Regions from separate parts of the Fusibacter sp. A1 genome, predicted to be linked through region 3. Evidence: riboswitches for the same ligand, from Rfam matches in the RefSeq annotation. Region 3 holds a riboswitch; each other region holds the start of a gene.
The links. Region 3 has a riboswitch for S-adenosylmethionine ahead of metK (methionine adenosyltransferase). Riboswitches for the same ligand answer to the same signal wherever they lie in the genome.

Region 1: linked by a shared signal. The riboswitch ahead of DWB64_RS02895 (methionine ABC transporter ATP-binding protein) and the one ahead of metK (methionine adenosyltransferase) in region 3 are both predicted to bind S-adenosylmethionine.
Region 2: linked by a shared signal. The riboswitch ahead of DWB64_RS00020 (O-acetylhomoserine aminocarboxypropyltransferase/cysteine synthase family protein) and the one ahead of metK (methionine adenosyltransferase) in region 3 are both predicted to bind S-adenosylmethionine.
Region 4: linked by a shared signal. The riboswitch ahead of DWB64_RS03610 (NIL domain-containing protein) and the one ahead of metK (methionine adenosyltransferase) in region 3 are both predicted to bind S-adenosylmethionine.

Annotation. Positions count from the first base shown of each region.
Region 1 is NZ_QQWI01000002.1:181,588-189,395, reverse strand. Features, by position in the region: gene DWB64_RS02905 (MetQ/NlpA family ABC transporter substrate-binding protein) at 1-115, opposite strand, end outside; gene DWB64_RS02900 (methionine ABC transporter permease) at 148-792, opposite strand; gene DWB64_RS02895 (methionine ABC transporter ATP-binding protein) at 802-1,548, opposite strand; SAM riboswitch class I at 1,682-1,778, opposite strand; gene DWB64_RS02890 (M20/M25/M40 family metallo-hydrolase) at 1,900-2,943, opposite strand; gene DWB64_RS02885 (sensor histidine kinase KdpD) at 3,010-3,978, opposite strand; gene DWB64_RS02880 (response regulator transcription factor) at 3,965-4,615, opposite strand; gene DWB64_RS02875 (ABC transporter permease) at 4,624-6,960, opposite strand; gene DWB64_RS02870 (ABC transporter ATP-binding protein) at 6,960-7,619, opposite strand; gene DWB64_RS02865 (VOC family protein) at 7,729-7,808, opposite strand, start outside.
Region 2 is NZ_QQWI01000001.1:1,737-9,544, reverse strand. Features, by position in the region: gene hemL (glutamate-1-semialdehyde 2,1-aminomutase) at 1-1,070, shown strand, start outside; gene DWB64_RS00045 (GNAT family N-acetyltransferase) at 1,092-1,595, shown strand; gene DWB64_RS00040 (flavin reductase family protein) at 1,667-2,242, opposite strand; gene DWB64_RS00035 (methyl-accepting chemotaxis protein) at 2,280-3,413, opposite strand; gene DWB64_RS00030 (aminopeptidase) at 3,611-4,840, shown strand; gene DWB64_RS00025 (hypothetical protein) at 4,989-6,002, shown strand; SAM riboswitch class I at 6,096-6,196, shown strand; gene DWB64_RS00020 (O-acetylhomoserine aminocarboxypropyltransferase/cysteine synthase family protein) at 6,328-7,602, shown strand; gene DWB64_RS00015 (homoserine dehydrogenase) at 7,673-7,808, shown strand, end outside.
Region 3 is NZ_QQWI01000004.1:327,400-335,207, forward strand. Features, by position in the region: gene DWB64_RS07325 (ATP-dependent RecD-like DNA helicase) at 1-69, opposite strand, end outside; gene DWB64_RS07330 (acetyltransferase) at 206-829, shown strand; gene metK (methionine adenosyltransferase) at 907-2,094, opposite strand; SAM riboswitch class I at 2,252-2,350, opposite strand; gene DWB64_RS07340 (AEC family transporter) at 2,482-3,405, opposite strand; gene DWB64_RS07345 (hypothetical protein) at 3,415-4,476, opposite strand; gene DWB64_RS07350 (phospho-sugar mutase) at 5,552-7,261, opposite strand; gene DWB64_RS07355 (patatin-like phospholipase family protein) at 7,258-7,808, opposite strand, start outside.
Region 4 is NZ_QQWI01000002.1:338,947-346,754, forward strand. Features, by position in the region: gene DWB64_RS03600 (carbohydrate kinase family protein) at 1-696, shown strand, start outside; gene DWB64_RS03605 (S-layer homology domain-containing protein) at 758-1,573, opposite strand; SAM riboswitch class I at 1,714-1,809, shown strand; gene DWB64_RS03610 (NIL domain-containing protein) at 1,884-2,282, shown strand; gene metF (methylenetetrahydrofolate reductase [NAD(P)H]) at 2,285-3,154, shown strand; gene DWB64_RS03620 (DUF4364 family protein) at 3,211-3,744, opposite strand; gene DWB64_RS03625 (4Fe-4S double cluster binding domain-containing protein) at 3,970-4,662, shown strand; gene DWB64_RS03630 (polysaccharide deacetylase family protein) at 4,659-5,720, shown strand; gene DWB64_RS19190 (hypothetical protein) at 5,705-5,845, shown strand; gene DWB64_RS03635 (sigma-54-dependent Fis family transcriptional regulator) at 5,853-7,571, shown strand.

The DNA.
Region 1 (7,808 bases), on a different contig from region 3:
GAGGTACTGGTGATGCGCCTACTTTTAAGATGATTTTCTCGCTAGATGTACCTTGGCACCCTACAAGTAAAGCTAGTACCAATCCTAATGTAACTACAAGTTTTAATGTTTTCATAAAATCCTCCGTCTTCCCTAAAGTTCTTACACTCATCGATGTTTTATAATATTGTTTGCTAACGTGTTACCACTAAACTGAACGACCTGAACAAGTACTACAATTACGATAACGGCACTGATAAGTACATTCATTTCATACCTATGTAATCCATATCGTATCGCCAGATCGCCAAGTCCTCCTCCACCAATGGCACCAGCCATTGCGGAATAACCGATCTGACCGACAATGGTAAGTGTCAAGCCGGATACGATCGCAGGCAACGCTTCTGGTAACATCACCTTCACAATAATCTGTGATTTAGATGCCCCCATCGCCCGTACCGCTTCAATAACTCCTTTATCAACCTCCTTCAATGCACTTTCGATAACTCTTCCTACAAATGGGGCCGCTCCAATTGCAAGCGGTACGATCGTAGCAGTAGTACCTATTGTCTTTCCCACCATCATTCTGGTAAGCGGGAAAAGTAAAATCATTAATATAATAAAAGGGATTGAACGTGTCATATTGACCACACTCCCCAATATTGACTGGATCACCCTATTTGGCATCAGACCGTCCTCGCCGCTGACTGCCAGTAAAATTCCAATCGGAAAACCAAGCAGAGACGCAAATACCGATGACACAACCACCATATAGAGGGTTTGCAGTGTAGGTTCGATTAAATCTAAAAACATAACTAACTCCTAACTCGCCTTGATTTTGAAGAAATCATCTGTAATGATCTTCAAGCGCTCATTTTCTTTAGTGCCCTTATTTAAGGACTCAATATGGTTGATAGATCCGTTTTCCATAAATGCGACCTTATCACATATCGATTCAATCACTTCCATCTGATGTGTGATCAGCATGATTGTCAGTCCAAACTGATCTCTCAGCTCTTTAAGCAGCGCTAAGATCTCAAGTGTTGTTTTAGGGTCGAGCGCGCTGGTCGCCTCATCGCAAAGCAGAACTTTGGGTTGATTGACAAGTGCCCGGGCAATCGCCACCCTTTGCTTTTGCCCACCACTTAACTGACTGATGCGAGCCTGAACCTTATCGCCAAGTCCGACTCTTTCTAATAGTTCAATTGCTTTTCGCTTTGCAGCATCCCTTTTCATTCCGTCGATTTCAAGGGGAAACATCACATTCTCCAGAACATCTCTTGAAGACAAAAGGTTAAAGTGCTGAAAGATCATCCCGATCTCTTTACGCTTGCCATTCAGCTGCGATTCTGTTAATTCATTGATGATGACATCATCTACACCAATCGATCCCGAATCCGAACCTTCAAGACCGTTGATCAATCTTATAAGCGTCGACTTGCCTGCTCCACTTAGTCCGATAATGCCGAATATTTCACCCTTTTCAATCGTCAGTGTGACATCCTTTACAGCCTGCACCTTCTGATGGATCGTTCTATACTCTTTTGAAACCCTGTTTACGGTAATCATGATGCCTCCTATTGACATATATGTGATATATTAACACTAGACCAGTATAAAAAGAACGCTTATGAGCGTTTATTTTTAATGATCAACCATTTTGATATTAAAAAAGCTACTCCAAAGAGTAGCTTATAAAATAATCTCATCTCTCGGATTCTCCGCAGGATTTAGCACCTTAATCGAAATTAGGTTGCTGGGTTTCATCGGGCCTGTCCCTCCACCACTCTTGATAAGTGATCTATTCAATTGTCTAACGAAAATTACTATCAACTAACTTAGATACATTCTAAAGGCTATCTTATCATCTGTCAACCCTCAATTTAAAAAGATAAAACAACCACAATAGAGAATGGTCGATTACTCAAGCGGCTTCAGATTTTCTTTACCAGTCATGTCTTTGATCATGTTTACAAGTAAATTGATCTCTTCTTGAATATCGTCTAAGCTGACCACTTCGCTAGGGGAGTGCATATAGCGCAGGGGTAGAGAGATAAGGGCAACAGGTACACCCTTGCCGGTAAAACGCATTCTGTCCGCATCGGTTCCTGTGCGATTTGGCGTCAATTCAAATTGCAGTTTGTGTTCATATTTTTTCGCAGTCGCCTTGATCATGTCGTTGATCTTAAAATTGATTTGTGACCCATATGAAATAACAGGACCGCCGCCAAGTTTGACATCGCCATCCTTTTTAAGGTTGGCACCTGGTCCATCTGTTGCAAAGGTCACATCACAAGCAATCGCCATATCGGGTTGAATCTGTGCAGTAGCAAAATGTGCACCACCTGCTGTGGTTTCTTCATTGACGGTACTTACACCGTACACTCCCACGTTCAAATCTTCTTTCGAAAGCGCTTTGATCACTTCGCCAACGATAAAGGCACCAGACCGGTTGTCTAGGGCACGGGCAGACATCGTATTATTCAGCAGATAGTCATAATCCATATCGTAAATGACATAGTCGCCTACACTTACAAGTTCTTTGATAGCGTCTTTTGAAGACGCTCCACAATCGATCGTCAGATCCTCGACTTTGATCTCTCCCTTTTCGCCTCCTTTATGCTCAGCATTGACAGAAACCACACCCTTAACGACTTCTTTTCCATAGATCCTAACACGGCTGCCTAGGGCAAGTTTCGGGTTGATGCCACCTGCACGGTTGACATAGACAAAGCCCTTATCGTCGATGTATTGAACCATAAACGCAATCTCATCACAGTGCCCTGCCAATAAGACCTTGAAGGCCGCCTCCGGATTCAAAATAGCGATCGCGTTTCCTGAGAAGTCTGTCTCCATTTTATGGGCATAAGGTTTAAGTTCATTCATCCAAAGCTTCTGTATAGCCACCTCGTCCCCAGATGGCGACGGGCATTTGATCAGTGTTTCTAAAAATTTCTTATTCATAATATCCCCCTTGTCCTTTAGTCTACAAGACTAATTTTACATTACGCCTTCATGAAAGCAAAGTCATTACTTCCTAAAGTTCAAATGAAACTCACTGCCTATCCTGCAAGGCTTGCAATAGATGTATCCCCCCTGCTTTCGCATGATTTCTTGCGCAAGATACAGTCCAAGTCCGATTCCCTCCTGATCATCTGCAGTATCTGACCGGTAGAATCGCTTGAATACATGGTTGACCTCTTCTGATGAGACACCTATGCCTTCGTCTTTTACAAGTACGGTGTGAAACATTTCGTTTTCCGTCACTTTCAAGCAAATTTTAGTCTGGCGTTGACTGTATTTCACAGCATTGTCCACCACATTAAAAATCGCTTCCGTACTCCATTTCTTATCATGTCTTATCAGGATATCCTCAGGCTTATAATCAATCATGATGTCCTTGTTACTCGCTTTTAGGTGAACCTGACTAATCACGTCTAAGAGAGTCAGGTTGATGTTCTCATTTTTCACAGTCACATCGATACATCCCGACTCGATTCTAGAAAGCTTCATCAGGGATTCGACAAGCCACTCCAGTTTTTCAGTCTGCCTGATGATTTTTTCTAAAAACGCATCTTCATTCGTTTCTAAAAAAAGACTCTGATACATCTTCATATTGGTCAGTGGCGTTTTAAGCTGGTGGGATATGTCTCCGATAAGCGCCTGTAGACGTGTTCTTTCGTCCGTTTCCTTACGCTGCATGACCCTTATTTGGTCACTGAACTTCAGCATTTGATGTTGCAGCTTCGACACTAGGTCATCTGATGCCACCGCACCCGATTCGATTTCCTTGCCATCGATCAGGCTTTGCACTTGATCACTCAAGGATACCATCTCGCTCTGAAGCGCTCCCTTGATCCAATGTGTCTTATAGCCCTGTAGTAGCAAAAGCGCCACAATAAGGACACTTAAAGGGTACTTCAGCGGCGTTGCGAGTAAAAACAAAATCACGAGAACAATAAAAACCGTTAAGGCGATGCAAACGTCAATAATTTTCATTTGATTCGCTCCATTTATATCCGATGCCAAAGATCGTTTGAATCCATCTACCGTCAGGGTCCATCTTCTTACGAAGTCGGTTGACCGTCACACTCACCGTCCCCTCATTGACAAACTCTCCGTCCACATCCCATATGCCTTCCAGCAGCATGCCTTTGGTTACAACCTTGCCACGCGCCGCAATCAGATAGCTTAAGATCTGGTGCTCCCGCTTTGTAAGTTTTACAGGTGCACTGTCAATTTCAAGTTGACACCTATCCTTATCATAGCTTAGTCCTTTAATCGCATAAGTGCTCGTCCGGGTGTTTCTCCTTATGATCACATTCACCCTCTCCTTTAATACAGGCAGTGAGAAGGGTTTGGTGATATAATCCTCACATCCTAGACTAAATCCATTTAACATGTCCTCTTCCAAGTTCTTTGCCGTTAAGAACAGAATCGGGCACTTGAAACATTTTGAAAGTGTGAATCCGTCTGTTCCAGGCAGATTGACATCGAGTATCGCAAGATCGTAGTTGAAGTCGTTGATGACCTCTTTTCCAAAACTCTGAACGACAAAATGCCCTTCTTTCGAAAGGGCATAGGTCAGGCCGTCGTTTATATCCAAATCATCTTCAACAATTAAGATTTTAGCCATAAGAACTCCTATTCTACAACGTTAAGTCTTTGCATGAGACTGTCACTGTTAAACACTTTAAAGCTGAATCTAGGTACAGATGCGACAATCACATAATAGATGACGCATAAACCGACAAGAGGCAGCCCCTGCCTGAACATGACCTTGCCGACCACCATCATGCCTAGCGGTATCGATAGGACGGTTGTCACACCCACAGCAAGTAGCAGCACATAAAGCCCTTCAAAGTACAGCATACCTTTTAGCTGACTGCTGGTCATGCCTACGGACTGCATCACAGCGAACTCGCGTTTTCTAACCAGTATGCCCGTACTTGTCATATTGATGAAATTCATGATTCCAATCAGTGCCAAAATGCCGCTTAAGCTGTAGCCGACCATTCTTATCATCGTAAGGAATCCCTTGATTTCTTCAATGTAGTCAAACCTTGATTTTATCACGATATACGGGTACATTTTTAAAAGTGCCTCTTTGGAAGATTCCATATCCCCTTCTACCATGACAGTCATCGCAGGTACAGTATCGTCCGAATGGATAAACCCTTGTAGCGTGCCCGAGGTATAACTTTGATCGTACAGGTATAAGGGCAGTTCGTCTACCACTGCAACGATTTCGTATTCTTTTCCTTCTATTTGAAGGCTATCACCCAACTTAACCGGCACCTCTTTCCTACCTTCATCATCAAAAAACAAGCTGTCTATTACAATCTGATCAGGTTCAAGCGAGGTTCCGATTTCTCCTTTTATCACATAATCAGTCAATTTTTCTAGAACAAACGTATCCGCATGGTAGACTTCTATATCAAGTGTTTGGTCCGCAAGTCTGACGATATGCTCCTCTACTGAAAAGGCATGCGTTACGACTCCCAGTTCATCAATATCATCTAGTAACGAATCAGAAAGTGTTCTTCCATCATTATTGTAAGTAAAATACTGGGCATTACCAATAAGGTAATCCGAACCGATAATGCGGTCTAAATGCTCCTTGGGGTCCACACTGGCCACTAGCATGAGTGCGCCATTCAGCACTAGAAGACTTAAGCTTAAAGACATGACCACCATAATCGCTTTTCTTTTGACCCTAAAAAGATTCTGCCATGCCATCTGATGGATTCTATTGCCTTGTTTTCTCCGTTTGCTTTGCTTCACATACTTATAGTTTACCTCGACTGATTTGACAGCCTCAATCGGCGAAACTCCCGATGCGACTTTAGCGGGAATGGCACAGCTGAGCAGTACCGTAAGTGTGGTTAAAACGCCCGACACAAGAAAAATCAAGCCATTGAAGGAGATTTTTATGGTCTGAAGATTCAAAGTTTCAAGGACAAGAGGTGTGAATTTCACACCAAAAAAGTAGCCGATGGCAAGACCTACAGGTAGGCTGAGTATCAACAGATACATCGCTTGTCCAAATACTATTTTTTTAATTTGCTTCTGAGTGGTACCTACTGTTTTCAGCAAGCCGTAGTAATTGATATCCTTTTGTACGGCAATCAGGTAAATGTTATAGATAATAAGATAGCCGCTCATCATCAACATGCCTATCAATAAGCCATAGGAGATTAAATCCTTTATTTGAATATGACTGATATCGCCAACATATGCCCAGTTCGTACCATACTTTATTTCATCAGGGTTCATCCCCTTGTCGCTGATCATCTTCTCAAACTTATTTGATGTATTGAACTTATTTGCGAACTCAATACCTAAATCATTGGCACCCAGCATGTTTGGTCCGATTCCATCCGTGACGACACTTGCCTTAAATGCCTCGGACATGATCAAAAAGCTGGTGTGGCTATAGATGTTCCCTTCATATACCCCGATAAGCTTCAAATCATACGAATTGACTTCATCGCCAATCTGCAATTGGAGTGTGACGTTTTGACCAGGTTCATGAGGCAAATCCAATAAATCCAAAGTGATCGTATCAAGAATGATTTCATCCTTTGCTACAGGCAGATCCCCATCCACACTAACAAAGGCTTGTCTCCTATAGTTTTCATCCATCGTTCTGACTTCAATCGACCGCTTGATTAAGCGCTCATCCTCCACTATACCCAAGATGGTCGAAACACCATAGGCTTTAACAAGGTGATGGTCCTTAAGCAAATCTACCTGCTGCTCCGTTAACCGCTTGAATCCACCATGAGCGCTTGATCCTACTTGAAGCGCCATTGATTTTTCACTTGAATCGATCAAACTCGCAGTAATTGTGAACGCACTGGTCAACAGCACACAGGTCAGGATGACCGAAAGCATGGTCATCACAGACCTCGCCTTATGGTTGATCAGGCTATTGATGATCATCTTGTTGATGATTGAGGAATTATTGTTTTTAATCATCAGACAACCTTCCCATCTTCGATGTGGACAACGCGGTCCGCCATCTGAGCGATTTCTAAGTTGTGGGTGATAAGGACCACCGTTTGATTGAACTTCTCACTCGACAGCTTAAGGAGTCCCATCACTTCCTGACTTGTGTGGCTGTCAAGGTTGCCTGTCGGCTCATCTGCTAAAAGAATCAAAGGCTTAGTCGCCAGAGCCCTGGCAATCGCGACACGCTGCTGTTGACCACCCGACAAATGGGATGGCAAGCTGTAGATCTTGTCCGAAATGCCAAGCATCTCAAAAATAGTTTCAATATGAGCCTCATCCACCTTCACACCGTCAAGTGCAAGCGGGAGTGTCACGTTTTCATAAACATTAAGCGTCGGAATCAGATTGTAGCTCTGAAACACAAAACCGATATTGCGTCTTCTGTAAACCGTCAGTTCATCCGGTTTCATATCCTTGATCGAGGTGTTGTCGATAATGACCTCACCCTCCGTCTGCTTATCAAGTCCGCCTAACATATGTAGGAGTGTACTCTTACCACTGCCCGACTTACCGACAACTGCTACAAACTCACCTTTTTTAATAGAAATATCAACACCATCAAGTGCTCTGACAACATGTTCCGATTGAGAATAATGCTTTTTCAACTGCTTGGTTTTTAGTATCATAACTACCTCCTAACCCAATCATAGAACAAACTTATTACAAAGTTGATACAAGGCTTAAAGAATAGGTATCGTAGCATAGAACTTAACTCACAAAAATATTATTAACTACCTATTGCTCAGTATAGCTCCCAGTGATCTCGATGGTGTTTCCATCAGGGTCATCGACGATAAAATGATAATAAGGCGATG
Region 2 (7,808 bases), on a different contig from region 3:
GCTTTGAAAGCGTGCTGAAAAAAGGCACAAGCTACGGCGTGCCTACTGCGATGGAAGTCGAAATGGCAGAGCTGATCACAGGACTTATCAAGCCTGTGGAGATGATTCGAATGGTCAATTCGGGCACCGAGGCGACCATGAGCGCCCTAAGGCTTGCCAGAGGTTTCACAGGACGAAATAAGATCGTCAAGTTCGAAGGCTGTTATCACGGTCATTCGGATGCGCTGCTTGTCAAGAGCGGCTCTGGCACGCTCACTTACGGCGTGCCGACAAGCCCCGGCGTACCAGCGGATGTGGTGAAGGATACATTGGTGCTCGATTACAACGATATCGATCAGGTCAGTGAGCTTTTCAATAGGGAAGGTGACCAGATCGCGTGTGTGATACTGGAACCTGTCGCAGGAAACATGGGCGTGGTGGCGGCCACTCAGGAGTTTGTAGAGGCCCTTAGAAGGCTATGCACACAACATGGAGCCCTGCTCATCTTCGATGAGGTCATTACAGGATTCAGACTCGGTCTTACAGGGGCCTACGGCTATTTTGGTGTGGAGGCTGATCTGACCTGTTATGGAAAAATCATCGGTGGCGGACTCCCAGTTGGAGCTTACGGCGGCAAACGAGAGGTGATGAACTGCGTGTCACCTGTTGGTGGAGTCTATCAGGCCGGTACGCTTTCTGGCAATCCCCTGGCCATGTATATGGGATACAAGATGCTGACCCATTTAAAAGATCACCCGGAAGTTTACCGCGAGATTGAAGCAAAGGCTGTGATTTTGGAACGTGGGCTTTCGGATATCATCCAAAATTCGGAGTATCCTCTTTCTGTTGTCAGGGTAAATGGCATGGTCTGTCTCTTCTTTACTCCTGAAGTTCCAAGAAACTACAAGGAAGTCGCGACCTGCGATACTTCTATGTACGGCAAATTCTTTAGAGAAATGCTTCAAAGAGGTATTCTTCTTCCGCCCGCTCAATTTGAGGGGTTGTTCCTATCTGCGGCACACAGCGAGGAAGATGTGGAAAACACCCTTGAAGCCGTAGGTGAATCCTTGAAAGTATGTTATAATAAGTAAAACTTGAAAAGGGGTGCCATTATGGATAGATTTACGATAAGACTCGCAAAAAGAGAAGATGCGAGAGCGATCATTGAAGTCAATCTTAAAACGTGGGAGTCCGCGTACAAAAATATCGTGGATGACGCATTCATTCAAAAAAGATGGACTGATTTCGAAGATACTGTCGCCAACTATGAAACTAGGCTTTCAGAAGACGATTCTATCGTTTTTGTCGCGGAAATCGACGGCAGAATCATTGGATTCGCCACTGCCGGTGAAGACAGGTTGGGTAAGTACGACGGTGAGCTTTATGCGATCTACCTGCTCCCCGAATTTCAGGGAAACGGTATCGGACACGCCCTATATAACAGGATCGAAATGCTATTTAAGGCCCAAGGAAAGAAGAACATGATCATCTGGTCCCTAAAAGCCAATCCCCACAGAGGGTTTTACGTGAGAATGGGCGGTGTTAAAAAAGAAGAGAAGGACATCACCATCGGCGAACAGGTGCTTCGGGAGATCGGTTATGTTTTTGAACTTTAAAAGTAAACCATCATCTTAACCACTAAAAAAGACTCATCCACAGCTTAGGCGTCGGGTGAGTCTTTTTACACTTATTTTTTCTTTTTTTTCTTCTTTACGGAATAGCCGAACGTGCCAAGCTTCTCTCCTAGGGTGTAGTAGGCCCCGTGTGAATAGGCGATGGGCTCGGCTTGGTCGAGGTGGAACTTACCGGACTCATCCATGTAACGTTCATCGGCATGCACCGCCTTCACTTCGGCGATAAACATGTCGTGGATACCGAGCTCTACGATTTCCTTCAGCTCGCATTCGATGTTGATGGGAGCTTCCTCGATCATGGGGGCGTTTACATGAGTCGCCTTGACTTTTGTCAGATTCATCTTCTTAAACTTATCGACATCCCTTCCGGATACGACTCCGCAGTAGTCTGTCGCGAAGACAAGATCTTTGGTCGTCAGGTTGATGACAAAGCTTTTCGTGCGCTTGATGATGTCATAGGAATGCCTGGATTTTCTGATCGATATGTAAGCCATGGCGGGATCTGTACAGATGGTTCCGGTCCAAGCGATCGTGATGATGTTGTGTGTGTCTTCTGAGTCTCCGCAGGAGACCATCACTGCGGGTACAGGATAGATCATCGTGCCGGGTTTCCAGGTCATTTTAGCCATAGTCGTTCCTCCAATCGGCGATCACCGCTTTATTCGGTCAGCCGAGCGTTTTGATGTCTTTAGAAATGAGTTCCAAGGACTGAGTCAGCTCATGTGAAACATCCTTCAGCTGACCAAGGTATTCCATACGTTCTTTGATGGAGAGCTGACTGTTGTTGATATGTGACTGCTGAGTGGTGATCTTGCTACTTGCTTCTACTGATAAGGTTAACATATTGTTCTTGGTTTCATCAATAGTTTTAGTCACATCTAAAAGGGCGGATTTTGAGTTGGTGAAGAGTGTCAGTTTTCCTTTGATCTGATCGAAATCCCTAGCTAATTGCGTGGTGGTCTCAAGCAGCTCATTTGCAACAAGTGTCGTATCATAAGCTGTGGCTTTTGTGAAGGTTGCAAGCTTGCCGACCTCTTTTGCGACGACCTCAAACCCCCTACCTGAATCACCTGCCCTTGCAGCCTCGATGGATGCGTTAAGTGCGAGCAAGGAGACATCGTCTGCGATGGTTTGTATCGTTGCGATAAGAGTGGTGATTTCATTCACGTTCTGACCCAGCGTTCCCATGTGTGTGAGGTCTTTGCTGATTTCCTGTTCCAAGAGGGACAGCGTATTGAATTGTTTTTCTATCACTTGGATGGATGATGCGATAAGCCCGCATGCGTCTTCTATTTTGTTGACCATTGATTTTGTAAATGAGGAGTGGTGCTCTACGGTGTTTGCGATATCACCCACATGTCCATTGATGTCCTTTGACAGATCATCGATGGTATCGCTCATCTTACAAAGCGAGTCGAGTGCTATTTCTGTATGGTGGTGATTGTCCCGTAGCCTTGTGGCGGTCGTACTCATTACTTCATACTGCCTGCTTGCGTCGTCCGCGAGCTCTGAAACGAGCTTGGTGCTGTCCTCAAGATCAGTCAGCTTGAGATTTAAGACTTCGTTCAGATCATTCGCCTTACTTTTGCTGATTCCACCGAAATAAGCAAAAAGACCAAGGAAGATCGGCGCGCTTTCCACCATAAAAAGCAGTGGATTGTCATGATGAATCGAAGTTATGGAATCCAATGTCAAGGGAAGACTCAGTCTGATGAGTTCAAACGTGATCGCCCCCAAAGGAAACGCACATCCGAAAAGTGCTCCGATAGCCGTATAATTTTTTGTAGTCCTGTTCCACATAATAATCACCTCCAGTTCTAGAATACCCTACGCGAAGGGGGGGCGCAAGTTGAAATATTTAAAATTGTTAAACTATTATTTATATGGTCATCCAATCTTGAAAAAAATCAATTAAATAAGTGGACGACCTTGAAAGAATACGGAGAAAACGTTATCATTGAAGTACCGTAAAAATATTTTTATACAGGAGGATTAGGATGTCTTTTCAAGAAAAACTAGCGAAATATGCCGACCTCGCAGTACGTGTGGGTGCTGGGGTCAAAAAAGATCAGGAAGTCATTGTCAACGCACCGATCAATTGTTATGAACTTGCACGTTTTGTGACTGCAAAAGCATATGAGGCAGGTGCAAAGAGAGTCGTTGTGGAATATGGCGATCAGCACATTACCCATGCGCTTCTTAAAAACGCTTCTGAAGAAGTGCTTTCCGATTTTCCTCAGTGGAGAGTTGACGGGCTGCTTGGAATGATAAGAAAAGGTGCCGCCATCATTTCGATCGTTTCTGCAGATCCGGAACTTATGATGGATATCGAACCTAAGAAGATGGGCCTCTTTCAAAAGGCCGCTGCACTCGCATCGGAAGAGTACAAGAATTATGTGATGCAGGGAAATACCTGCTGGACGATTGTCGCCCATGCCAACGCTCCTTGGGCGAAAAAAGTATTTCCAAAATTAGAAGAAACTCAAGCGATCGACGCGCTATGGGATAAGATCTTCGAAGCTACACGCATGCACGAGCCAGATCCTGTAAAGGCTTGGGAGAACCACTTGAATCTTCTGGATGATAAACTTGAACTTCTAAATGGCAAGAACTTTGTAAAGTTCCACTATAAGGCGCCTGGCACCGATCTGGTTGTCGGAATGCCTGAGAGCCACAAGTGGATCGGCGGTGGTCAGCTCAGCCTAACAGGCGACAAGTTCCTTCCTAACATACCGACAGAAGAAGTGTTCAGCACACCTCACAAATATCAGGTGGATGGCACCCTGGCTTCGACAAAACCGCTTGTTTATGGCGGAAAGCTGATCGAGAACTTCTCCTTCACGTTTGAAAAGGGTAAAGTGGTCGATTATAAGGCTGAAGTCGGACAAGATGCTCTAGCCAATCTATTCGCAACGGATGACGGTTCGATGTACCTAGGTGAAATCGCGATCGTTCCCCATGACTCACCGATTTCCAATACGAACGTGACCTTCTTCAACACGCTTTTTGATGAGAACGCATCATGCCACTTCGCATTTGGAAACGCCTATCTTCTTTCTGTGGAGGATGCGGACAAACATTCCAAAGAGAAACTGGATGAAATGGGTGTCAACCTGTCGCTTTCGCATGTGGACTTCATGGTAGGTTCAGGTGAACTGAACATCACAGGAACAACAGCCAGTGGTGAGGAAATCATCGTATTTGACAAAGGCAACTGGAAAATATAGAAACTATTGAAGAAGTGCGAGTGCACTTCTTTTTTTTTGAATAAATTGAATATCGCATGCTTCTACGAGTGGAAAGGGCACTTTTGGGGTAGTAAACTATGATATAATAGCAAAGGTGTTTCTTATCAAATTGAAAAGGGGTTAAGTGATGAAACAACTTGAAAAACAACTTATAAAGATGGAAGAAGCGGATTATGAACTCCGTCAAGATATTATGAACCGCGGTGAACTTTTTGCAGGCTACCATCCCGAGATACGGGCTCTGCATGAGAAGAACGCCGCCTTTGTCATGAATTACGTCAAAGACAACCAGTGGCCGGACTTTGCAAAACTGAGCGAAGAGGCTGCAGAGGCGCTTTTCATGGTGATCATCCATGCGATAAGCATGCCTGATTTCATGCGTGGGGCGTGGGATTTCTATAGTTTGAAGAAGGATCCTGTCACAAAGAGCTACGCTGCGCATATGGCCGATCGAATCGCATTTTTTGAAAGACGGCCTCAATTATACGGCACTCAGTGGGACATCAGCCTCATAGGAGAAACAGTACTGTGGGAAGTGGAAACCCCCGACCTGCTCGACAGCCGCAGAAAAGAAAACGGTATGGCCGAGTTCGAGGAGATTGATTTCGCCCTTATTGAAATGGATCTTGGAATGGGCTTGAAACGTCAGATCGGCCAGTACGACTTCCTATACCAGACAAAGTGGGTGTGCCCTGAAGACAACCACATCATAAGGCTTTTGCACTTTTACCGTGACTATGAGTCGGGCTTCATCATGGGGCCCAAATACAGCGCGGCCCATCATTTAGGGACTTTGGCTTTGAAAGAACCTACGATTGATCTTGTCATGCCGCTTCAGCATAAGGAAGCCTTTGACCAGTTCAATGAAGCAAATGGCGTCACAACGGTGCAAAAAGGTATGAAGTCTGGATCGTATGCGATCAAAGATGACTTGGGGTACCTCCATTTTGAGGTCATTTTTATCGAGTTCACAGAAGGTGACGATAATTGGGAGCTTGCCGGTTCAAAGCTTGACTTAGGGCTAGCCACTTGTCATACGGTCAACGGATGGTTGTTGACCCCTATCGCGATTTTAAAAGCGGCAATCCTAAAATGGGTAACCCTTGACGAGGATACGATGCAGAGGCTCAGAGCCCTCTAACCATGTTGATCTGATATATCATTCTTATATCTAATATCTATCACAAAACCGCTTGCTTTTGTAAAGTTAGGCGTTTATAATCCTATTAATCATTACTTATCGAGAGAGACCGAGGGACTGGCCCTATGACGTCCGGCAACCTAGCAATAGCTGTGGTGCTAAATCCAGCAGGTCAACAGCCTGGAAGATAAGGTATAAGAAAGTTCAATGACTTCTTGTAGCCTGCTACAAGAAGTTTTTTTTTATTGACGATCTTTTTAAATTATCAGGGATTTATAAATTGCCGTAGTGAATGAGATAGCGATTGAATATCAGGAGGATACACATGAAGAATGATTTCAGGTTTGAGACATTACAGATTCACGCGGGACTTGTGCCCGACGCTGCGACAAAGTCGAGGGCGCTTCCAATCTATCAGACATCGAGCTATGTCTTTGACGATGCTCAGGATGCGGCGGATTTGTTCGCACTTAAAAAATTCGGGAATATCTACACCCGTCTGACGAATCCGACCACAGACGCCTTTGAAAAAAGAATCGCCGCGCTTGAAGGCGGTGTCGCAGCAGTTGCGACGGCTTCAGGCATGGCTGCCATCTCGTATGCTGTGATGAACATCGCGGCAGCGGGGGATGAGATCATCGCTGCCAACACCCTTTATGGCGGTACGTCAACTTTATTCACCCATACCTTAAAACGATTTGGAATTACAAGCAGATTTGTAGGTCCTGATGATTTTGACGCCTATGAGGCTGCCATCAACGAAAAAACAAAGGCGATCTACATCGAAACAATAGGAAACCCTGGAATCAACATTCCTGATTTTGATAGGATCGCTGACATCGCAGCAAAAAACAAGCTGCCGCTCATTGTGGACAACACCTTTGCCACACCATACCTTTTCAGACCTATAGAACATGGTGCCGATATTGTCATCCATTCTGCGACAAAGTATATCGGCGGGGCAGGAACTTCAATCGGCGGTGTGGTTGTCGACAGCGGAAAGTTCGACTGGACGGGTGGCAGATTTTCTGAGTTTACGACACCGGATCCCAGCTACCATGGACTTGTATACCATGAGGCATTTGCAAACCTTGCCTATATCGTTAAGTTGAGAGTCACTCTTCTTAGGGATCTGGGTGCTTGCCTTTCGCCCTTCAATGCCTTCTTACTGGCTCAAGGTATAGAGACCTTATCGCTAAGAGTAGAAAGGCACGTCGAAAATGCCAGAAGCATCGCAGAATTTCTTGAAAACCACCCTGAAGTCGCATGGGTAAAACATCCGTCGTTAAAATCACACCCGGACTATGAAAGGGCGACAAAATACCTTCCTAAGGGAGCTGGAGCGATTTTGACTTTTGGAGTAAAGGGCGGTTACGACAAGGGTGTCAGAGTGATCAACCTGCTAAAGCTATTCTCGCATCTTGCCAATGTAGGTGACGCCAAGTCACTTGTCATCCATCCGGCGTCTACCACCCATCAGCAATTGAGCGCTGATGAGCAAATCGCCGCAGGAGTAAGACCTGAGCTGATCCGTCTGTCGATAGGAATAGAGAATGTGAATGACCTGATCGATGATTTAAATCAGGCCTTATCAAAATAAGACTTAACACTTAAGGGGTAAAAGCGTATCATAGATATAATAAGTTGGTGATGTCAAAGGAGAAGAACATATGAAGTTGGGATTGTTAGGTTTTGGAACAGTAGGCAGCGGAGTAGCGGACATTGTAAAAAAACATGAGGATAGGCTTTTGACGCTTGTTGGGGAAGCCGTATCGGTGAAAACAGCGCTTGTGAGAAATCTGGACA
Region 3 (7,808 bases):
GACCAATATATGATAATGATTTTCTTCGTTCTGATAAATGACAGTAACGATTTCACCTGTAATGATCATAAATACTCCAATTCGGACTAGTAAATTTTGTATGCCTTAATGATAGCATATAATGCCCTTTAAATGTAGCAACGTAACTACACCTATCGCATTATGTATGATAAAATTATACTAAATACGAGAAAGGTGGTGCCTTATGTCAAAAGAATTAATCATACTAGGAACCGGAGGTCACGCTAGGGTTGTTTATGACGCAGTGATCGCCGCAGGAGATTACAGACCTATCGGTTTTATCGACCTGCAGACCGACTACACAGGCGAAGAGCTGCCTCTACCCTACTTAGGTGACTACTCCACGATCCGTAAGTACCCTGACGCACACTTTATCATCGCAATCGGCAGCAACAGGATCAGACAGGAAATCGCCGACGGATATGACATCCACTATGCAACCATCATCCACCCAAGCGCGATTTTCGGGAGCAATGTCACACTCGGAGTAGGATCCTTCGTGTCAGCAGGAGCGATCATCAACGCCAACTCCATCATCGGAAAACACGCGATCGTCAACACAGGTGCCTTGATCGAGCATGACAATATCATCGGACGTTATGCACATATCGGACCCAAAGCGACAACTGGTTCAAACGTCATCGTGGGTGAGCATTGCTTCTTAGGCATCCATGCGGCGATCCTGCCTAACTTGACGATAAGCGGATACAACACCATCGGCGCGGGAGCTGTCGTCACAAAGGATATCCATACACACGACGTTCACGTGGGCATACCCGCAAAAGCGTTGGGTAAGCATCATAAATAGGATATGTCAAATTAGATAGTATTTCTTAATTTGCGCCAATAAAAACAAAAAAACGCCCGAAGGCGTTTTTTGATTTATTATAATCCAGCTTCAGCTCTAAGGATGTCCGCTTTGTCTGTTTTTTCCCATGGAAGATCGATATCTGTTCTACCGAAGTGGCCGTAAGCCGCTGTCTGTTTGTAGATAGGTCTTCTTAGGTCAAGGTCTCTGATGATTGCAGCCGGACGAAGGTCGAAGTGTTTTGCAACAAGCTCTTCGATTCTTTCCTCAGTGATTTTGCCAGTTCCGTGTGTTTCTACAAGAACAGAAACAGGATGAGCCACACCGATAGCATATGCAAGTTCGATCTCACATTTGTCTGCAAGGCCTGCTGCAACAATGTTCTTAGCGACGTATCTTGCAGCGTATGCAGCAGAACGGTCAACTTTTGTAGGATCTTTACCAGAGAAAGCACCACCGCCGTGACGAGCGTAGCCGCCGTAAGTGTCAACGATGATTTTTCTACCTGTAAGACCTGCATCACCCTGTGGTCCGCCAATAACAAAACGGCCAGTAGGATTGATAAAGTATTTTGTTTTCTCATCTAGAAGTTCAGCCGGAACGATAGGAGCAACAACGTGCTTCTTAAGATCTGCAACGATCTGAGCGTGCTCGACTTCTGGACCGTGCTGAGTTGAGATTACGATTGTGTCGATTCTAACAGGCTTGTCACCTAGGTACTCCACAGTAACCTGTGTTTTACCGTCTGGTCTCAAGTAGTCAAGTGTATTATTCTTTCTTACATCAGTCAGTCTTTTAGCAAGTTTGTGTGCAAGAGAGATCGGTAAAGGCATAAGTTCAGGTGTTTCATTACATGCGAAACCGAACATCAAACCTTGGTCTCCGGCACCCGTGTTGGACTCAGCATCAGATTCCTCACCTGTTCTATGTTCAAGGTCGTTGTCGACACCTTGTGCGATATCAGGCGATTGACCGTCAAGAGCGACAAGAACACCGCAAGTGTGCGCGTCAAAGCCGAACTTAGCTCTGTCATATCCGATTCCAGCAATAGTTTCTCTTACTGTTTTTTGAATATCAACATAGCAGTCAGTAGTAATCTCACCACTTACAAGTACAAGACCTGTAGTAACCGATGTTTCGCAAGCAACTCTTGCGTTTGGATCTTGTGCAAAAATCGCATCAAGAATTGAGTCAGAAATTTGATCACAGATTTTATCTGGATGGCCTTCAGTCACAGACTCAGAAGTAAAAAATCTTTTTCTCATTGTAAAACCTCCTAGTGTTGTGTCCTGACGAATCAGGTAGATGTTTTTCTATCCCAATCTCGTAGCCCTTGAAGTCATCTTTGGGTGGTGAGAATGTTCAGTAAGTTAATTTTCGCATAAAAAAATGCGCTTCATAAAGATAAGGCGCAGTCGCTTCTCCTCATCTTCCAGAATTTAATCTGTAGGATTTAGCACCGTGTTAAAAACCGGTTGCCGGACGTCATCGGGCCTATCCCTCAGTCACTCTTCATAAGGTCCTTTTATGTAATACCCTAAACCATTAGGTTAACACATAAAAGTTCATTCAATTGTAAATGCAAGATAAACTATATCACTTGTCATTTAAGATTGCAAGCGTTTTTTTATATCATTTTTTCAAAAATTAATTCATCTGATGAACATCATCAAAAGCGGTATCGTACCCAAGCTTAGCAGTGTAGTGGCAAAGATAAGGAGCGAACCAAATTTGTAGTCGCTGTTAAACTGCGAAGCGAATATGGCCGTGTTGGCGGCAGCTGGCATTGCAGAAATGATCACAGGAATATATAATGTCAACCCTTTAAATCCTAAAAGTGTAAGCGCGGTATAAGTAAGCACCGGAATCACCACAAGGCGCAGCAAGGAGATCCACCATACCTGTGTATTTTGCATCGCTTCTTTAAACTTCACTTCCGTAAGGATAAATCCGATGAACATCATCGAAAGCGGAGTTGTGGTATCACCAACCATTTCCAAGATCACTTTGACAGGCTCCGGGAAGGAAAGACCAGTTAAAAACATGAAATAGCCGATTACAATCGCCACAAGTCCGGGACTCACGACCCGCTTGAGTCTAGCCCTTATCGATATCTTCTTCACCGCGTCATCCGATTTTAGAAGGTATACACCATAGCTCCAGATCAGAATGCTAAACGACAGATTGTAAAGCGCGGCGTAAAAGACTCCTTTTTCACCGAAAATCTCATAAACCACGGGGTAACCCATGTATCCGCAGTTGGAAAAGATGATGACATACTCCATCACATCCTTTGACTTGCCCGTGTTTCCCATTACTTTTGAATAAATCTTCGATATAAGGATCGAAACCCCATATACTGCAAAAGAAACTAGTATCAAAAGACCGCTATCGATCAACACATCCATCGAAAATGGAAAATCCATCGACGAGATCAAAAACGCAGGCAGTGCCACATTCAGCACAAAACTGCTTACTTCCTTGTTCATCGCACTGCTTACGATTCCAAGCTTCCTAATAGCAAAACCGATCATGATCAACATGAACAGCACAAAAATCTGACCCATCACACTCATATCCGACTCCTAATCCTGGTATGCTAAAAAATCATCAAAGTCCACAAAATCACTATCGATAAAATCATATAAAATGGATTCTTCAAAATCCCATTCCTCATACTTTTCGATGTCTCCGCCAAACCGACTTGTCAGCTTATCGTCCCATTTGAGCATGGCCTTAAGGTCGCTGCTTGCAAGCAGCAGCTGATCCGAGTCCGTAAAATAAAAGTAAGCTTCCACGTCTCCACTCAAATAGAAGGTCCGCTTGTTCACGTGATTGTTGTTGGCATGATAACAAGTATATAACCTTCCGTGGGGATACAAGGTCGTAGCCAGATACTTATGCTCCAGCACGAGCATCTGCTCGACAAGTTCAGTATCCACATCGTATAGATAGATGTATTCGGTTTTTCTCAGCATGAGCGCCGCTTCTAAGTCGCTGATTTTAAGCTGTGCCTTTATTTCAAAGTCGACCACGACACCATCATCAAGCATAATCTCGCCTTCGATGATCGTATAGGATTCCTCTAAAAGAAGGGCTGAAAAACTGTATTTTTCCCCTTCGATTTTTTCAATATGATTGCGTAGCAGCGAATAACGCTTATCCAAAAAATTATATTGATTGGTGCAGTACCTTAGATAGATCAGATCAATACCGACATATCTCATCAAAAAATAATGGATCAGCTCATGGGGACTTCTAAGATTCTCCGTGACAAGCAAGATGCCTTCCTTGAAGGTTTCACTGTCAAAGCCTGTTTTCTGCCTGTACCATGGGGATTCGCAGTAGGCCATCTCATGGTCCTCGGATTCCTTGTTGACCAAGTGTCCTGCAAGCAGCACCTGTCTGAACATCGGTTCCGACAGTTCCACAAGCGGTCCGCCGAGTCCACCGAATATCTCCAGTTTCATCTGTTTCATCTGAAACTCGCTCGGGTTTTCAAGTTTCTCAAACCGGTCGATACCATACTCTTCAAACTCGATATGGTAAAACTCCGCAATCTCCACCTCGTCCATCTCATATACAATATATCCAGCAACCACACCCATCAGTCTGGTCTTCGTCATAAAACAATGTTTAACTCTCATAACACACCTCCTTCAAGCACTTCATTGTATCAGAATATCCCCTACACTAAAAGTCCCTGGGGTGATTTTCGGTTTGAATTGAGAGAAATGATTATTTTAAAACCACACTAAGGGTTCTTTTTATGCAACTCTTCTATTAGCTAGCGGTTGATCATTCGGTGCTGGTTGCAACATTTCACTTGGACATGTATTTTTAAGGCGCTTCGCTTGAAATGCAAGGAAAAACAGGTAGGTGAGTGATTATTGCCTTGCTTTTGGAGCGGAGCGTCTTAAAGAAAATACAGGAGTGTGTGAGTTCAAGTGGGTGGTGGATAGTTGATTAAGTGAATAAAGGTTTGCAAGTAACAACCCTTAGTGTGGTTTTATAGATAGCATTTCTCATTTATCCTCTGATGTTGAGTTTAAAGAGCAGTGCATATTTTGAAAACCACACTAAGTGTTCTTTTTATGCAACTCTTCTATTAGCTAGCGGTTGATCATTCGGTGCTGGTTGCAACATTACACTTGGACATGTATTTTTAATGCGCTTCGCTTGAAATGCAAGGAAAGATTGGTAGGTGAGTGATTATTGCCTTGCTTTTGGAGCGGAGCGTCTTAAAGAAAATGCAGGAGTGTGTGAGTTCAAGTGGGTGGTGGATAGTTGATTAAGTGAATAAAGGTTTGCAAGTAACAACCCTTAGTGTGGTTTTATAGATAGCTTTTCTCATTTATCCTCTGATGTTGAGTTTAAAGAGCAGTGCATATTTTGAAAACCACACTAAGGGTTCTTTTTATGCAACTCTTTTATTAGCTAGCGGTTGATCATTCGGTGCTGGTTGCAACATTTCATTTGGACATGTATTTTTAAGGCGCTTCGCTTGAAATGCAAGGAAAAATTGGTAGGTGAGTGATTATTGCCTTGCTTTTGGAGCGGAGCGTCTTAAAGAAAATGCAGGAGTGTGTGAGTTCAAGTGGGTGGTGGATAGTTGATTAAGTGAATAAAGGTTTGCAAGTAACAACCCTTAGTGTGGTTTTATAGATGTCTCCTCCCTTCATCTAAAAAGAGCGCCCATAATAGGCGCCCTTACTCAACAACTTATTCAATAATATGGTCAACAAACGCTAGAATCGTCTTTTCGAGCTTCTCAATCAGCGTTTCGGCCTTTTCTTTTGTCTCGCCTTGTACCGAGCAGTAGAACTTGATTTTCGGCTCTGTACCGGATGGTCTTACTGCAAACCACGAACCGTCTTCAAGGTAATACTTGAGCACATCCGAGTTCGGCTGTTCAAGCTGAGTCACAGCACCAGTGTTCAGGTCTGTGGCTTCCCGTTTTTCAAAATCGTCGAACTTAACCAGGTTCAAGTCGCCAAAGTAAGCCTTCGCACCCGTCCTGAAGCCTGCCATGATCTCTGTGATCTGTTCCATACCCGCTTTACCTGCAAGGGTCTTAGAAACCATATGGTCAAGATGGTAGCCATACTTCTGATATAGTTCGTCCAGTACTTCAAGCAGGTTCTTACCCTTTGCTTCAAAGTACTTGGCCATTTCAACGACTAACATCGTCGCGACGACGGCGTCCTTGTCGCGGGCATGTGTGCCGATCAGGTAGCCGTAACTCTCTTCGAATCCTAAGATGAAGTTCTTGGTTCCATCCTCTTCGTAGCCTCTGATCTTCTCACCGATGAACTTGAATCCTGTCAGTGTCTCAACGAAATCCACCCCGAAATCCTTAGCGATTTTAGGACCCAGATCACTTGTGACCACAGTCTTTACGATAATACCGTTTTCAGGCAGGTTCTTTTTGGTGCTTAGAACATAATTCGTCAGCAAAGCGCCTATCTGATTGCCGTTTAGCGGCACATAAACTCCGTCTCTATCTCTTACGACGACGCCCACACGGTCCGCATCAGGATCTGTCGCGATCAGAAGCTTGGCATCCACTGTTTCACCGAAGGCCATGGACACTTCAAAAGCCTCCAGGTTTTCGGGATTCGGTTGCTTGCAAGTCGTAAATTCAGTATCCACGACCATTTGCTCTTTGACAAATCGGATATCGTCAACACCAAGTTCTCCCATCAGCTTTTCAATGATCATGCCACCTGTGCCGTGAAGCGGTGAATAGGCGATGGTCATCGGAGTCTGATAAGCCTCTTTGTTTACAATCTGTTTCTTTACGGCATGAAGGAACAAGTCGTCGATCTTCTGTCCGATCATTACTATTTTACCGGAAGCAATCGCCTGGTCGAAGTCCATGTACTTGACCTCACTAAAGTCAGTCACCGCATTCACAGCATCAGCCACCTTATCCGCCTCGACAGGAATCAGCTGCGCGCCGTCCGGTCCATATACCTTGTAGCCGTTGTATTCTGGAGGATTATGGCTGGCAGTGATCACTACACCGCCTGTGGTTTCCAGCTCTCTGATGGCAAATGACAGCTCCGGCGTCGTTCTTAGCGAGTCAAAAAGGTAAGTCTTGATACCGTTGGCGGCAAATACAGCAGCCGTCTCTTCACTGAATTCAATCGACATACGTCTGTTGTCATAGGCGATCACACATGTCGCATCGGGATCTTTAGAAAGCAGGTAATTGGCATATCCCTGAGTCGCTTTTCTTACAATGTATTTGTTGATTCTATTTCTTCCCGCGCCGATGATACCGCGCATTCCCGCCGTACCGAAAGACAAGTCCTTGTAAAACCTATCTTCAATCTCAGTTTCATCGCTCAGACCTTCAAGTTCCAATCTGAAAGCCTCGTCAAAGCTCTCATCCTTAAGCCATGCAGCATAAATCTCTTTGTAAGTCATAATTTCACCTCATACATCAATTTTTCATAGACTGTTTTATAAAATATGTTCCGTTGTGCGTCGGACATGACATTCACTTGAAAGAACATTTTTTCAAATAGGTTGAGTTCATTTGTCCGGATACCGCCAGGTTTGTACAAATTGTGAATCTCCTGTATCCAGTCACTCATTTTTCTTACCTTGAATCTTTCCATCCCCACGCTGTCTCCGATATTTTCAAGAAGAGCGATCAGGATCTCCGTATAGCTCGATTTAGAATCCAGTCCAAGCATCTCCGCAAGATGCGGGGTCAGTTTTTCAAAGGTGAACCTTCTCGGATCCATCCCGTCATATCCCATCACACGTGCCAGATTCGAAAGCGCCATCTTATCCAGTCCCATCAGCGACTCAAACACATGCTTATCATCGACTGCCTTTTCAATATAGTACCTAATGCCTAGCTGCTCGTCCATCACTTTTATCGCATCAAAATATCCAAGCTTCAAATTCTTCTTTGCGTTGTCGGTGGTGAATTCCAGAATTTTACCTACATTGTCTACAGGAACAA
Region 4 (7,808 bases), on a different contig from region 3:
GAGACCTTGGTACTTAAGAACGGAGGAACGCCGACCTATCTGGCGATTCTGAACGAAAAAGGCGAAATGGTGTCGGCCATTGCGGACATGAGCGCCATCGCTGAACTGAATACCTCATTCATTGATGAGAAGGCGCAAATCATAAGGGGTGCCGACTATGTGTTTGTCGATGCGGACAGTCCTCAAAATCTTGAGTACATGCTGGATACCTTCAGCGGGTCTACAAAGTTCATCTTGGATCCGGTATCCGCTGAAAAGGCGATCTCCATCAAACATCTTTTAGGTAAGTTTCATACGATCAAGCCCAATAGATATGAAGCGGAAGTGCTTGTCGGGTTTGAAATCGAGTCGGATGACGATCTGAGAAGGGCGGGAGATTTTTTCCTTGATCAGGGGGTTAAGAACGTATTTATCAGCTTGGACTCTGAAGGCATCTACTTTACAGATGGAGTAAGACACTTGAAGATCACCGCTGAAAATGTTTCAGTGTGCAATGTCACCGGTGCGGGGGATTCCTTTGTCGCGGGCTTAGGTTATGGTTACATGTCGGATACCGACATTGTCACGACCATCAAGCGTGCGATGACGATGTCGAATATCGCGATATTGAGTGACGAGACCATTAATCCTGACCTGTCTCCTGAATTCGTCGATCGTCTGATCAGCGAAACCAAGTGGCTTGTGAGAGACTTGTAATCATCCGCTAAATCATAAAAAGGCCAAAGCATATGCTTTGGCCTTTTTTGCGTGAATGGCTTTATTTGGTGAACACGCCGACCAGTTCAAGCTCGTCGACGATCGCAGGGCTATGGGGTGAGCCTTGCATGAAGTCCGTTAAGTCCTTGCCTGCTTTGATACCATCCCGATGGACTCCATCCTTCCATGAACCGATAGCGCTGACATCATAAACTTTACCGCTTACGGCGATCAGCGCAGGTTTGCCGTCTGTGCCGTCATAATAGGAAAGGGTCTGCTGATTGAAGCTGACGGTTCTGGGCTGTCTATTTCCTTCCCGGTGCATTCTCATCAGCATGGTGGCGGCTTCGGCCCTTGTGGCAAAGGCCGTCGGTCTGAAGGTGTTGTCCTTATAGCCTCCGATGATTCCCGACCCGTAGGCGGTGTAGCTGGTCTCCAGATAAAAGGAATCCATCGATGTGAAATCCTTTAAAGATAATGAAAAGGCGTAAGGATATGGTGTAGGATTGTCAGCGGCTTTTGCGATCATGTAAGCCATTTCCTGTCGGCTGATGGGTTTGTCCAAATCGTCAAAATGCTTGTAGGGCAAGTAGCCCTTATCCACCGCAGTGTTTACATACCGCTGGGCCCAATGACCTGTGGCCGCGGTGACGGCATCGGCTTTGAGTACGACAAGGATCTTTGTGAACTCGCCGCGTGTGATCGTGTTGTCTGGCCTGAACGTTCCGTCGCTATAGCCGTTGACGGCTCCGGACTGGACAAGCGCGTTGATGTCATCTGCCGCCCAATGTTTGCTCGCATCGTCGAACATGGCAAAAGCAATGCTTGTAACAAGTAAAAGAATGACTATCGTTAGTGCAAAAATGTGTTTTTTCATGTTTTTCACCTCTTCATCATTATACCCTCAATAGGCTAACCATTACCAGTGAAAACGCTTCGTTGAAATACCTCTGACATACCAACCGTATATGGATTGACACGGTCTGAGCCTCTGTTATAATAGGTTTAATTTAATAGTACTTATCAAGAGCGACTGAGGGACAGGCCCTATGAAGTCCGGCAACCTGGCGATGCCAAGGTGCTAAATCCTGCGGTGAAACCGACAGATAAGCTAGATCGACTACTCTAATTTATCTTGGAGTAGTTTTTTTATTAATTGGGACTAATTGAGGGCTGGGTGAGAGCGTATGATGTGCAAGATTGAAATAACGTATGACAGTAAGACGGTGCAAAAACCTTTGATCTATGAAATGACAAAACGATACGACATCGTCTTTAACATTTACCGCGCGATCGTGGATGAGCAGTTCATGGGGCATCTGATTCTTGAGATCGAAGGGGCTTCAAAAGCGGTGAATCAGGCGATCGAGTTTCTTGAACTTGAAGGGGTGCAGGTGGAGATCATCCAGACACAGATCGTAATTGACCGGCTTAGGTGCCACCAGTGCGGGGCATGTGCGGGGGCATGTTTCACTAGAGCACTCAAAATAGGTGAGGACAGTGGACTGATTTTTGATAAATCCAGATGTATCAGTTGTTATAATTGTATAGAGGCCTGCGATGTCCAGGCGATAGAAAAGGGGTAGGAATGAAGATTAGCAAAATACTGGAGGAAAAGCCGTTTTCGTTCTCGTTTGAGGTATTTCCGCCAAACGACGATACAAAACTGCCAAAGCTCCTATCGACAACGAACAAGCTACATTCTTTGGATCCCGATTTTATCAGTGTGACCTACGGCGCGCTGGGAGGGACGAAAAACAACACCTTTTCGATCGCGAAGAACATTAAGGACATTCAGAACATGAATGCGGTGACGCACCTGACCTGTGTGAACATGACCAAAGCTGAAGCTGCCCAAACTCTCCATTCGATGAGGTATTTCGGCATCGAGAACATCTTGGCCCTGCGGGGCGACAAGGGTGAAACTGATGTCCCCGGCGACTTCAGATACGCCTCGGACCTGATCAGGTTTATCAAGGAGACCCAGCCTGACGTGTTTTCCATCGGCGGCGCATGTTATCCTGAAGGACATATCGAGGCGAGAAACCGGACAGAGGACATCTTGAACCTCAAGATGAAATGTGACAGCGGGCTTGATTACCTGCTGACGCAGATGTTTTTTGACAATGAGATTTTTTACGACTTCATGGACAGGCTGACCCTTGCTGGTATACATACCCCAGTCATCGCTGGTGTGATGCCTGTACTTAATGCGAAACAGATACTAAAGATATGCAAGTTTTCGGGAGCGACACTACCGAAGAAGTTTGTGCGCATCATCGAAAAATTCGAGCATAATCCAGAAGCCCTCAGAGAAGCGGGTATCGCCTACGCTTCAGAACAGATCATCGACCTGATCTCTTGGGGGGTCAGAGGAGTGCATCTTTATACGATGAACAGCTTCAAAACCGCCGATCAGATCTGCGGCAATATCGAATTTGTGCGAAGTTCAAGGTGAGCAACCTATAAAAAAACCGTTTGAAGATTTCTTCAAACGGTTTTTGCTTGTGTGTATTATTCTCCGCTGTCGAAGAGTTCGATGATCTTTGCGTACATGCCGACAGCGTCGTCTTTCCACTGCTGGCACATCTCTTTAGCGGTTTTATTGCTTGGAACGCTGAGTGTCAGTTTCACAAGATTATAAGGACCTTCTTTGATTGATAGATCGACCATGTAGTTTCCTTCATCTATCTTTTGGTGTTCGGCCTTGATCAGACGCGACTTTTTCATATCCTTTTTCACGCCGACCATCACATCGTCTATCTTACCGGTGATCGCAGCGCTGATTCGGTCTTTAAAGAAATTCAAGGTGTTTATTCCCTGATCTGTGATCATATAAAGGTGCTCATCGTCTACATCGTGCTCCTCCAGCATGCCGTTTTCGACTAGGTCGAGCGTGTGCTGCTGTAGAGGGAAATATTCGATGAGGTTCAGCGACAACAGGATATCGTTGATTTGTTCGCCTGTTACCGGAACGCCCACCGCATGGTAGCTATATAGCAGGATTAACTTTTCTTTTACTTCTACTCTAGAATCTTGATTAAACATATTTTCACCACTTTATCATGGACACTTAAAGGTTAAGTTCAAACTAAAAATAGTATATCAGAAAACAAGTGAACTTGAAACGAATAAAGATTAAAATTACATGAAATTTTGAAGAAGATACACAAGATATTGTGGGGCAAAGTTATTTCGGCACCAAATAGCCAGTGGCGCTTTAACATCCGCGCAATCTCCGCTATAATGGTGATAGAACCGTTGGAGGTGCTTATGTATTCGATACTTGAAAACGTATTTAAGAGACATCAGATAGATCATTGGGGATTTGCAGACCTAAAGGGCGCGCTCCCGGAAGACTTGAACCACTATAAGACAGCAGTAAGCTTTTATGTTCCTATGTTGACAGCGGTGATCGATGAGGTGGTCGATGCTCCGACGGTACCGTATTTCCATTTGTATCGGACGGTAAACCGTATGATCGATCAAATCAATCTGGAAATCGGTCTTGCACTTGAAAAGAACGGCCATCGGGCCTATCCCATCGCCGCATCCCAGTCGCTGCCTGGAAAAGAACATCATTACGAAGGGCGATTTCAGCATAGGACTGCGGCAAGGCTAGCCGGTTTAGGAAGTATTGGCAAAAGCGCTTGCTTTATCACGCCGACCCACGGACCAAGGGTACGCCTGGGTACGGTGCTGACCACCTACCAGCCAGATCAATATCCAAAGGTTGAAGAGGAGTCGTGCGGGGGCTGCGACTTATGCGCCGCAATCTGTCCTGCCATGGCCATTTACGGTGTGAATTGGCATGAAGGTATTGAAAGAAACGAAATGATTGATGTAAGAGCTTGTTCAAAACACATGCACAGGGCATATCAGCACATAGGACGAGGTGTGGTTTGCGGCCTCTGTTTTTCGGTATGCCCCAAGGGAAGAAAATTAGGGAAGGTAGAGAATAGATGATGTATTTTATGAAATGGGCTGTGGTCCTTCAATTGACAGTTTCGCTCCTAAGCGGTCCGCTGAGCGGGGACGTGGTCGTAAAGAATCAGGGTATAAACGAAGAGGATGCTAAAGCGGTTGCAGAATCGATCGATTATGAAAAGATAGTCGATGAGCATAAACCCAATGAACTGGGTCAGGTGATGATTGTGATGTATCACAATCTTGTGAGTGATCCGAGCAAGGAAGGGTATTACGCAAGAACCCCTGAGAACTTCAAAAAAGATCTGATAAGGCTTTATAGTGAAGGATACGTACCGATCACGATGACAGAACTTGTCACTGGTGATTTTGACGTTCCTGCAGGTAAGACCCCCATCGTGCTGACCTTCGATGACGGACATCCTTCCAATTTTCAGTACCTGGAGGATGGTACCATCGATCCCTCTTGCGTCATAGGAATCTTCGAATCCATGGAGAGGGAGTATGAAGGCTTTGGTGGAAAAGCGATATTCTATGTCAACCAGCCGGTCGTCTTTGGCAACGCGCCGATTGATGCTAATAAAGTCGAGTATCTGCTCACAAGCGGGTATGAACTGGGAAACCACACAGCAGGCCATGTCAATCTGACTGAGGTCGATCAGGAAAAACAGCGGTCGACCATTGTCAAACAGGCTGAGTATCTTGAAGCGCTTAACGGAAACAGCTCCTTTCACTTTTCGGTGCCCTTCGGCCAAAAGCCAAAAGACTATTTTGAACTTGTCAAAGGTGAAGGGTGGCTCGCTCCATATAGAATGGTCAGTTCGGTGAATGTGGGCTGGAATCCCATAAAATCACCTTTTGATACTCGTTTTGACGCATATGACCTAAACCGGATCACAGTAGGTGATGACGACTACGAACTGAACTTCTGGTTGGATTATTTCAAGGACAATCCAGGCAGGCGGTTTATCTCGGATGGACTCAAGGATGTAATCACCATAAACAAAGAGACGATGGAGTACTTGTCTGAAGGGGCAAGCGCTCAAAAACGTGTTTTACTGTATGACGAAGGAGGTATAGAGTGGAAAACCAAATGATTATAATTTTAGTGATGATGTTTTTTATCATCTTGGTATCGATTCAGTTTACCCTGAACAGGCTCTTGTTCCATATGAAAGAAGTCGTAGCCCTATTGCATTTGATTGTCAATCGTCCAAAGTAGGTGGAGAGTGGAACCTTTAAGCAGTATCAAAGAAACACTTGTGCAGGTCGCAGAGGCGATCAGAGCGGCACTCGGCGTCCACGTGACCATCGTCGACCATACCTTTGAAAAGATCATCACGACAAGGGATGAGTCCTTAGGCAGAATCGATGAAGGATCGGCGAATGCGCTCTCCCTAAAGACAGGAGAGCTGCTGTTTATCGACCAGCCAAGAAACCACGTCGCTTGCGCGGCGTGCGGAAACAAAAACAGTTGCAAGGAATTCGCAGAAATCTGCGCCCCTATCGTATCAAAGGATGGAATATTAGGCGTCATAGGCCTAGTCGCCTATGACGAATCCCAAAGGGACTATCTGATCGCCCATAGTGAGGGTGTGAAGAAGTTCGTCGGCGAAATGGCCAAACTGATCGCATCGAAATATAGGGAAACCCTTGACCATCACGCGCTCGAGGTCGCAAGCCGAGAACTTGATCTGCTTGTGAGTCACATGGAGCAGGGGGTGGTCTACACCGATTGCAAGGGAATCATCAAAAGGCTCAACGACTATGTGGAGAACGCCTTTGGATTTACTGTCGGCTCGACGGTACCCGCTGATTTTTTAGCCGCAGCGGAAAATTCGGATCTCAGCCATCAGTCCTTTGTGATCAGTGAACCCAATATGACCAGAGGTATTTTTGATCGCCACACCATAAAGAACGCGACGGGAGAATGCGGATACGTCTTCTTTATCGAGACGCTCAAATCATCGATCTCGAGATACCATGCCCTCGAATCTCAGCCCATGCTTACGCATTTCGATACAATAGAGGGAAGTTCAAAAACCATTCGAGGCGCGATCAACATCGCCATGCGAGCTGCCATGTCCTCATCGACAGTGCTCATCCAAGGGGAGAGCGGTACAGGCAAGGAACTCTTTGCTAGAGCCATCCACAACCACAGCGCGAGAGCGGACTGCGCATTTGTCGCGATAAATTGTGGCGCTATCCCTGAAAATCTTCTGGAAAGCGAGCTGTTCGGATATGAGTCGGGAGCGTTCACAGGAGCCAACACCAAAGGAAAGCCAGGGAAGTTCGAGCTTGCCGATGGGGGGACCTTGTTTCTAGATGAGATCGGCGATATGCCTCTCAATCTACAGGTCAAGCTCTTGAGGGTGCTGCAGGAAAGAGCCGTAGAAAGGCTAGGGTCCAGTGAACCGACCCCCATTGATGTGAGAATAATCTGTGCCACGCACAGGGATCTTGAGCTGATGGTCAAGGAAGGTGAGTTTAGGGAAGACCTGTACTACAGGATTCAAGTACTACCTGTGATGATTCCACCCCTGAGAGAGCGTACAGAGGACATACCGGATCTTGTAAAACAACTGGTGAAACGGAAAAAAGAAAGGTTATCCATCGGTCGAAACATCACGGTAAGCGATGAAGTGATGAAGATGTTCATGACCCATAGATGGACCGGAAACATCAGGGAACTTGAAAATGTGATCGAGTACTCCCTCAATATCGATACAGACGGCATCGTAACAAGTGAGGATCTGCCAAACCGCTTTTACGGGCAGGGAAGCAGAAGGAAATCGGATCGTGGATTCATGACCCTTCAGCAGATGGAGCACGATCTGATCAAGAGCGCGATAAGCCATTATGGAACCCATAAGGAAGGTATCGTTCAAATATGTAATGTTCTGGGGATTTCTAGAGCGACACTATATCGAAAAATGAAAGAAATTTAGTCTCAATATGAGATTAATCTCATATTGAGACTTTCAGAGTTGTCATAAAGTTTTTTTTGTGCATAAGCATTTGCAACTTCTTAGATGTTTCGAGCATCGTAATTTCATGACGCATCAATCTCAAAATGAGAATGACCAGGACTGATATAGGACTAAAGTCCTATATCAGTCCTGGCGGATATCCTTTATAATTCGACTGTAAGGTTTGATATTAGCGAATTTGTTTTTTTTTATTGT